Regions from separate parts of the Bradyrhizobium sp. USDA 3315 genome, predicted to be linked through region 2. Evidence: predicted binding sites of a transcription regulator. Region 2 holds the regulator's gene; the other holds the start of a gene.
The links. Region 2 encodes PhoB, which activates phosphate uptake and scavenging genes when phosphate is short. Its sites were predicted from a motif close to TGTCATNNANCTGTCAT; they were not measured.

Region 1: ACVIYL_RS09930 (alkaline phosphatase) is a predicted target of PhoB. The motif match lies at 1,635-1,651, and genes of this name have one in related genera.

What each region holds. Positions count from the first base shown of each region.
Region 1 covers NZ_JBSRYP010000001.1:2,141,002-2,145,419, reverse strand. The annotation lists gene ACVIYL_RS09930 (alkaline phosphatase) at 1-1,577, opposite strand, end outside; gene ACVIYL_RS09925 (nuclear transport factor 2 family protein) at 1,689-2,054, opposite strand; gene ACVIYL_RS09920 (TetR/AcrR family transcriptional regulator) at 2,151-2,738, shown strand; gene argG (argininosuccinate synthase) at 2,907-4,244, opposite strand; gene ACVIYL_RS09910 (phosphatase PAP2 family protein) at 4,324-4,418, opposite strand, start outside.
Region 2 covers NZ_JBSRYP010000001.1:2,746,328-2,750,745, reverse strand. The annotation lists gene ACVIYL_RS12585 (acetylornithine transaminase) at 1-528, opposite strand, end outside; gene ACVIYL_RS12580 (GcrA family cell cycle regulator) at 1,017-1,529, shown strand; gene phoB (phosphate regulon transcriptional regulator PhoB) at 1,827-2,537, opposite strand; gene phoU (phosphate signaling complex protein PhoU) at 2,683-3,399, opposite strand; gene pstB (phosphate ABC transporter ATP-binding protein PstB) at 3,506-4,324, opposite strand; gene pstA (phosphate ABC transporter permease PstA) at 4,321-4,418, opposite strand, start outside.

The sequences.
Region 1 (4,418 bases), 610 kb from region 2:
ACATCCTTGTACTTGTCATTGGCCTTGAACGTGTCGGGCTGGTCGCCCTTCACGGTCGGCTCGTTCGGATCGTCGAGTTTCGGGCGGAACGTCTCGTAGTGATCCGGCAGGCTGGCGGAGAAGATTGCAAGCCGCCGGCTGACATCGACCCTTGACGGATAACCTTCGGCGTCCGGCGCCGGATAATTCGGGAACCCGGCTTTCTCGTAGACACCGACGCGCTCGCGCAGCGGCACGTTGGGTGTCGCCGCCATGTCGTCATTGATGGTGCCGACCAGGCTGTTCGGATGGTTGTGATCGGCCACGACCAGGATCAGCGTGTCGTCGTTGCGCGCTTTCGCCCAGTCCTTTGCCAGCCGCACCGCATTGTCGAGCATGATGGTGTCGTAGACCGCGCGCTCCATGTCGAGCAGATGGGCGTATTTGTCGATCAGGCCGGACTCGACCATCAGGAAGAAACCGGCCTCGTGCTTCGACAGCACCGTGAGCGCGGCCTGGACCTGCTCGGTCAGGTCCGGCTGTTCGGGGAATTTCCTGACGCCGCCGCCCCTCAGGAACTTGCGGTCGAGCGCGCCGTCCATGTTGCCGGCGGCGAACAGGCCGAGCAGTTGGCGGGTGTCCGGTTTGGCCGCGAGCGTGGCGAGTTCGCCTGCGGTCGTCGCGACCGGATAGCCGGCGTCGCGGAAGCGCGCGAGATAGTCGACATCGTCCTTGCGTTTCGATCCGGACGCGGATTGCGGCAGGAAGTTCGCGGAGCCGCCGCCCATCAGCACGTCGGGCTTCGCGTCGAAATATTGCGCGACGATCGCGTCATAGGCGGCGCGGCGGCGGATATGCGCAACCATCGCCGCCGGGGTCGCATCCTCGACCTCGGTGTTGGTGACGATGCCGACCGCGAGGCCCGCCCGGCGCTTGGCGAGGCTCGCGATGGTCTCGACCCTGGGATCGTCGAGCGGATCGGGCGTGCGATCGGCGTAAACGCCGAACGCATTGACCGCGGCCTTGTGGCCGGTGGCGTAGGCGCTCGCGGCATTCGCCGAATCGGTGATGATCGAGTCCGAGCCGGCGGTCGCGACCAGCGCCATATGCGGCATGTCGTCGATCGCGAGCTTGCCGCGGCTCTTGCCCTCCGCGATTCCCTTGGAGAGGATTCGCGCGGCGACGCGATGCGACGGCGACATCCCGTCGCCGATGAACAGGATCACGTTCCTGGCCTTGCGTGCCCCGGTGTCGTAGACGGTCCAGGTCACGGTCCGGCTCTGCGTGCCGTCACTGACTTCGACGGCGACCTGCCCAGGCTTGACGAGCGAGACATCGCGCAGCAACAGCGCCGACTGCTCCCGGCCGGCCTCGTGCGCGGTGAATGTGCCGCCCTGGCCGAACACCGCGGCATAGTCCGCGCCGTTCAGCGTGACCTTGAGCTTTGCTTGATCGACCAATTCCGGAAGCTCGACCTTGAAGTCGAATTTGGCGCCGACGAGGATATCGGCGCGATCGATCGGATAGATCGTCTGGGCGAACGCCGGCGCTGCCGACAACGCCAGCGTGACGGCCATACCGGCAACTTGCTTGATCATGATCGATGCTCCGCTCTCGCGCATCATGCGCATCGGAGCGGAGGCTAGTTGCGGCGGATGACGGCGCAATGAGGCGCGCCGGGGCGTATTGCCGCAAGGGCCGGCGCGATTTCAGCGCGCCATCTGCTGCGGATCGTAGAAGAAGCGCTCTTCGACCAGCTCCTCGTCGCGCCAGGTCTGCCAGGCGACCTCCTCCATGCTGCGGACCTTGCCGTCCTTGCCGGTGAATTCGAAGCGCCAGCAGATCGCCGAATGATCGCCGTCGAGCAGGAGCGGCCCGAGCCGCGTGGTCTTGACGCCGGCGACCGCCGCCAGCACCGCCGCCTCGCGCGCCGCCAGCGCCTCGCGGCCGACCCGCCACTCGCCGTCATTCTCCTGGGTGCGGGCATCGACCGCGTAGAAGTTCCTGATCGCGCCGACATGGTCGTTGGACTCGACCGTGTCGGCGAAGGCTTGCAACGTCTTGAGCGAAGGCATAAGCACTCTCCATTTACCGACTGATAGTCGGTATTTATCGACCAAGAGTCGGTAAGTCAACTGGCGCGACTACGGAACCCGGGCTAGAGATGGATGATGGCAACCCAGGCCGAACGGCGCGAGAAAACCAGAGCCGCCATCGTCAAGGCGGCGCGGCGCATTTTTGGCGAGCGCGGCTTCGCCGCTGCGACGATGGACGACATCGCCGCCGGCGCGCGTGTCGCCAAGGGCGCGGTCTATCATCACTTCGCGACCAAGGAGGCGGTGTTCGAGGCGGTGTTCGAGCAGGTGTCGATCGACCTTGTTGCCGATCTCGACCGCATCTCGCGCGCCGAGAACGATCCGCTGGCGGCGATGGCGGCGGGCACGCAGGGCTATTTCGCGGCGTGCTCGAAAGGCCCGACCGGCCAGATCATCTTGCGCGACGGCCCCGCCGTGCTCGGCTGGGAACGCTGGCGCGAGATCGACGCCAAGCATTTCGGCGGCAAGTTTCCGCGCGCGCTGGCCGCCGCGATGGATGCCGGCGTGATCGCCAGGCAGCCGATCGAGCCCCTGGCGCGGCTGCTGCTCGGCGCGGTGACGGAGGCCGCGGTTGCGGTCTCCGCGGGGCCGGATATCGGCAAGACCGGCACCGATTACGCGCGCGCGTTCCGCTCGCTGCTGGATGCGCTCAGGATGAAGTAGGCAGGCCTCTCTCCCCACGTCGTCCCGGCGAAGGCCGGGACCCATAACCACAGGGAGGAGTCGTGGAAGCGCGCTGGAGCACCAGCGTGCTTCATAACCATGGCCGGTGGTTATGGGTCCCGGGTCGCGCTTCGCTTGCCCGGGACGACAAGGCGAGAGGGTGCCGCCTCAGTCCTTGTCGTTCTCGAGCTGGAAGATCTGCGAGCCTTCGCCGCTCGAGATGAGGCCAGCCTTGTTGTACAGGCCTAGCTTGGCGCGGGTGTCAGCAATGTCGAGGTTGCGCATCGTCAGCTGGCCGATGCGGTCGGCCGGTGTGAAGGCGGCGTCCTCGACCTTCTCCATGCTGAGCCGCTCCGGCGCATAGGTCAGGTTCGGGCTCTCGGTGTTTGATATCGAGTAGTCGTTGCCGCGGCGCAGCTCGAGCGTCACCTCGCCGGTGACGGCGCGCGCCACCCAGCGCTGCGCGGTCTCGCGCAGCATCAAGGCCTGCGAATCGAACCAGCGGCCCTGATAGAGCAAGCGGCCGAGCCGCATGCCGCTGATGCGGTACTGCTCGATCGTATCCTCGTTGTGGATGCCGGTGACGAGGCGCTCATAGGCGATGTGCAAGAGCGCCATGCCCGGCGCCTCATAGATGCCGCGGCTCTTCGCTTCGATGATGCGATTCTCGATCTGGTCGCTCATGCCGAGGCCGTGGCGGCCGCCGATCGCATTGGCCTCGAGGAACAGCGCGACCGGATCGGCAAACGTCTTGCCGTTCAGCGCGACCGGCTGCCCCTCCTCGAACCGCACCACGACCTTCTCGGGCTTGACGTCGCAGTCGGCGCGCCAGAACGGCACGCCCATGATCGGATTGACGATGGTGATGCCGCTCGCAAGGCTCTCGAGATCCTTGGCCTCATGCGTCGCGCCGAGCAGATTGCTGTCGGTCGAATAGGCCTTCTCGGCGCTCATCTTGTAGGCGAAGCCTTGCGCGGTCATGAAGGCCGACATCTCGGCGCGGCCGCCGAGCTCGTCGATGAACTGCTGGTCGAGCCAGGGCTTGTAGATGCGCAGGCTCGGGTTAGTCAGCAGGCCGTAGCGATAGAAGCGCTCGATGTCGTTGCCCTTGAAGGTCGAGCCGTCGCCCCAGATGTTGACACCGTCCTCCTGCATCGCCGCGACCAGCATCGTGCCGGTCACCGCGCGGCCGAGCGGCGTGGTGTTGAAATAGGTGATGCCGCCGGTCGAGATGTGGAACGCGCCGGACTGGATCGCGGCGATGCCCTCATGGACCAGCTGGGTGCGGCAATCGACCAGGCGGGCCTTCTCGGCGCCGAAATCCATCGCCTTGCGCGGGATCGCGTCGTAGTCGGCCTCGTCGGGCTGGCCGAGATTGGCGGTATAGGCGAAGACCTTGGCGCCTTTCAGCTTCATCCAGAGCAGCGCCGCTGAGGTGTCGAGCCCCCCCGAGAACGCGATGCCGACTTTTTCGCCAGTGGGCAGGCTTTTCAGAATCGTACTCATGGGACGGTCCAATCGGTCGAAATCGGTGGTGATTACGCAGGGCGAATATCAAATTTCCGGAGCCTGGGCACGCCTTTAATCAGGCTTCCGTGCCGCCGGGCTCCGCCCGGCCGCCCCGGCGCCAGCGCTGCATCCACCGGTAGCCGGGCATCGCAAGGCGCGTCAGCGCGGCAT
Region 2 (4,418 bases):
GCCGATCGCCTTCTTCACCGCCTCGATGTTGCCATGCGGCACCTGGTCGAAGCCGTCCATCGGCGGGCCGAAGCCCTCAAGATATTTCGCCGAGCCTGTCGCCGCCAGCGTGCCCAGCGTGCGGCCGTGGAAGGCGCCCTCGAAGGTGATGATGCGGTAGCGCTCGCCATGGCCCTTGGAGAAGTGATAGTGGCGGACCAGCTTGATCACGCCCTCCATCGCTTCCGCGCCGGAATTGCAGAAGAACACGAAGTCGGCAAAGCTCTGCTCGCACAGCCGCGCGGCAAGCGCCTCGCCGTCCGGGCTCTTGAACAGGTTCGACATGTGCCAGAGCTTGGTCGCCTGTTCCTGCAGCGCCTTGACCAGATGCGGATGCGCATGCCCGAGCGCGTTGACCGCGACGCCCGAGGTGAAATCGAGATAGCGGTCTCCGTTGGTTGCGATCAGCCAGGCGCCCTCACCGCGCTCGAAGCCGAGATCGACCCTGGCGAAGACGGGGAGCAGATGCGACGTGGCAGCGTTGGTCATGGCGTTCACTGACGGTTTTTAAGCCGACAATTGCCGCTGCGCCTTGACGCCAGCGCAGCAACGGCCAGCTTCGGAAAACAAAACGGCCGCCTTTGCGGGCGGCACGTGGCGGGCATTCTATGCTGCGGTCGGTAAGTGTCAATCGCTACGAAGTGGCCTTCCTGCAATGCGAAACGAGCGCAATCCGGAGCATTCCGGTGCGGTGGAAAAGCCTCATCGCGATGCTTAACTGTGTGGGAACATGTGGACGCACGACCGCGGACTCTTGCGCCAGAGTCACGCCATATTGTAGCGTTTGGCCTGTCGGGTACGACATCTCGTGCGGCGGTACTGGACCCTCTAAGTAGCCTTTGTGTCTCGCGTAAACGTTCGGGCGCAACACCGTGCCCGGCGAGGGCTAAGGGATTCTGGCCGCAGGGATATTTGTCCAGATTGGCTCGCAGCGCCGCTCCAATGATTGGCCGGCGCTACGCGAAGGGAAGAATGCGATGACTGTATTGACCTGGTCCGACGATCGCGTCGAGCAGCTGAAGAAACTCTGGGAGTCCGGCCTGTCGGCCAGCCAGATCGCGGCGGAACTTGGCAATGTGACGCGAAACGCCGTGATCGGCAAAGTGCATCGGCTCGGCCTTTCCGGCCGCGCCAAGGCACCCTCCACTGCCGCGCCGCGGCAGCGCAAGGCTCGCCCGGCCCAGCACATGATGCGGGTGGCGCGTCCGGTCTCGCGCGGCAACACCGCGCTGGCGCACGCCTTCGAGGTCGAGATGGAGCCCGATCCGATCTCCTACGACAATGTGGTGCCGATGAGCCAGCGGCTCTCGCTGCTCGAGCTCAACGAGGCCACCTGCCACTGGCCGGTCGGCGATCCCTCGAGCCCGGAATTCTTCTTCTGCGGCGGCAAGGCGCTCGCCGGCCTGCCCTATTGCGCGCATCACTCGCGCGTCGCCTACCAGCCCGCCGCCGATCGCCGCCGGCCGTCGGCGAAACCGCAGATCAAGTGAGCACTCGGGAAAACGACGGAAGACCTCAAAGACAAATCCCCGCGAAAGCGGGGATTTTTTTGTGTGACGCAGCCCGGATGGAGCCAACGGGGCGCTCGTTCGCGCGACCCGTCGGCTCCATCCGGGCTACCGCTACATCACCGGCGTCGTCCCGGCGCAGGCCGGGACCCATAACCACGAATGGGTGTTGTTAGAAAGCCGTCTGGCCGCGTGCCGATTGCGCTGGCCGCGGCGTATGGGTCCCCTGGCTTTCGCCGGGACGACGCCGTGTTGCGGTTTATGAGTGCCGCATGGCCGTTACGGCTGCGGCTCGGCCTTGGCAAAGCGGTCGTCGAGCGCGTAGCCGGCGCCGCGCACGGTGCGGATCGGATCCTGCTCGCGGCCCGGATTGAGCAGCTTGCGCAGGCGGCCGATATGCACGTCGACGGTGCGCTCATCGATGTAGATGTCGCGGCCCCAGACGCTGTCGAGCAATTGCTCGCGGCTGAACACGCGGCCGGGATGCTCGAGGAAGAATTCAAGCAGGCGATACTCGGTCGGCCCGAGATCGATCGGACGGCCCGAGCGCGCCACGCGGCGCTTCTCGCGGTCGAGCTCGATGTCGCCATAGGTCAACACGGTCGCAAGCCGCTCCGGGCTGGCTCGGCGCAAGAGGCCCTTCACCCGCGCCAGCAGCTCCGGCACCGAGAACGGCTTGACGATGTAATCGTCCGCGCCGGTGGCAAGCCCGCGCACGCGCTCGCTTTCCTCGCCGCGCGCGGTCAGCATGATGATCGGAAGCTGCTTGGTCTCGGGCCGCGCCCGCAGGCGGCGGCACAGTTCGATGCCGGACAGGCCCGGCAGCATCCAGTCCAGCACCACGAGGTCGGGAACGCGCTCCTTCAGCCTTGTATCCGCATCGTCGCCGCGCCCCACCGTCTCGACATCGTAGCCTTCCGCATCGAGATTGTAGCGCAACAGCGTCGTCAGCGCTTCCTCGTCTTCGACTACCAGAATGCGTGCGCTCATCGGTTTAAGTTCTTTCTCTGTAGTGATCCGTTGCCCAGACGCAAACCGAAACGCTTACTTCCTTGAGCATAGTCCCCGCGGAAACGATTTGTCGCGAGGATCGTCCAGTTTCGCTCTTGCCGGTTCCGTGCTTGCCGATCATGCCTCAGTTGCCCGGCACCGTGGTGGCAAAAGTGGTCATGTCGCCCTTCGGGCGCTTGTCGGTGATCTGCTGGCCCTCGATCATGTAGAACACGGTCTCGGCGATATTGGTGGCGTGATCGCCGATCCGCTCGATGTTCTTGGCGCAGAACATCAGATGGATGCAGAACGAGATGTTGCGCGGATCTTCCATCATGTAGGTGAGCAGTTCGCGGAACAGCGAGGTGCAGATCGCATCGACCTCCTCGTCGCCCTTCCAGACGTTCATCGCCGCCGGCAGGTCGTGCGCGGCATAGGCGTCGAGCACCGACTTGACCTGCGACAGCACGAGGTCGGTCATGTGCTCGAGGCCGCGGATCAACTTCAGCGGCTGGAAATCGCTCTCCAGCGCCGCGACGCGCTTGCCCATGTTCTTGGCGAGGTCGCCGATCCGCTCGAGATCGGTGGCGACGCGCATCGCGCTGACGATCTCACGCAGGTCGATCGCCATCGGCTGGCGGCGCGCGATCGTCAGCACCGCGCGCTCTTCGATGTTGCGCTGCAGATTGTCGATCTCGATGTCGGCGGCGACCACGCGCTTGCCGAGCGCGACGTCGCGACGGATCAGCGCGTCGACCGACTCGGTAATCATCCGTTCGACCAGGCCGCCCATCTCGGCGACCAGGCGGGTCAACTCCTGCAGGTCGCTGTCGAATGCCTTGGCGGTATGTTCAGAAGCCATCGCTTGTCTCCCTCAACCATGATCCCGGGGATCATGGCTTCGTGTCCTGAATTTTAGCATGACCTGATCGGAAAACCGGTTTCCACTTTTCCGGATCATGCGCCGGTCAACCGAACCGGCCGGTGATGTAGTCCTGGGTGCGCCGATCGCTCGGTGAGGTGAAGATCTTGTTGGTGTCGTCGAACTCGATCAGCTCGCCGAGATACATGAAGGCGGTCTTGTCGGAGACGCGCGCCGCCTGCTGCATGTTGTGGGTGACGATCGCGATCGTGTAGTCCTCGGAGAGCTCCTGGATCAGTTCCTCGACCTTGGCGGTCGAGATCGGGTCGAGCGCCGAGCACGGCTCGTCGAACAGGATCACCTCGGGACGCACCGCCACGGTGCGCGCGATGCACAGGCGCTGCTGCTGGCCGCCGGAGAGCGACAGGCCGGAGGCGTTCAGCTTGTCCTTGACCTCGTTCCACAGCGCGCCGCCGCGCAACGCCTTCTCGACCCGGTCGTCCATCTCGGACTTCGAGATCTTCTCGTAGAGGCGGATGCCGAAGGCGATGTTCTCGTAGATCGTCATCGGGAACGGCGTCGGCTTCTGGAACACCATGCCGACCCGCGCGCGCAGCAAGTTGAGGTCGAGCTTGGGGTCGAGAATGTTGGTCTGGTCCAGCATCAGCTGGCCGACCGCACGCTGGCCCGGATAGAGGTCGTACATCCGGTTGAAGATGCGCAGCAGGGTCGACTTGCCGCAGCCGGACGGGCCGATGAACGCCGTGACGCGGTTGGTGCCGAGCGTCAGGTTGATGTTCTTCAGCGCGTGGTGCTCGCCGTAGTAGAAGTTGAGGTTGCGCACCGTGACTTTCGGCGGCGCTTCCGGCAGCGGAACCTGCGGAATGTGGCCTGCGGCAGTCGTGGAGACGGAAAGCTCGGTCATTTTGCGGCCCTTTCGGCACCAAGGATACGCGCGCCGATATTCAACGCGAGCACGGTGAATGTGATGAGCAGCGCACCGCTCCACGCCAGCTCTT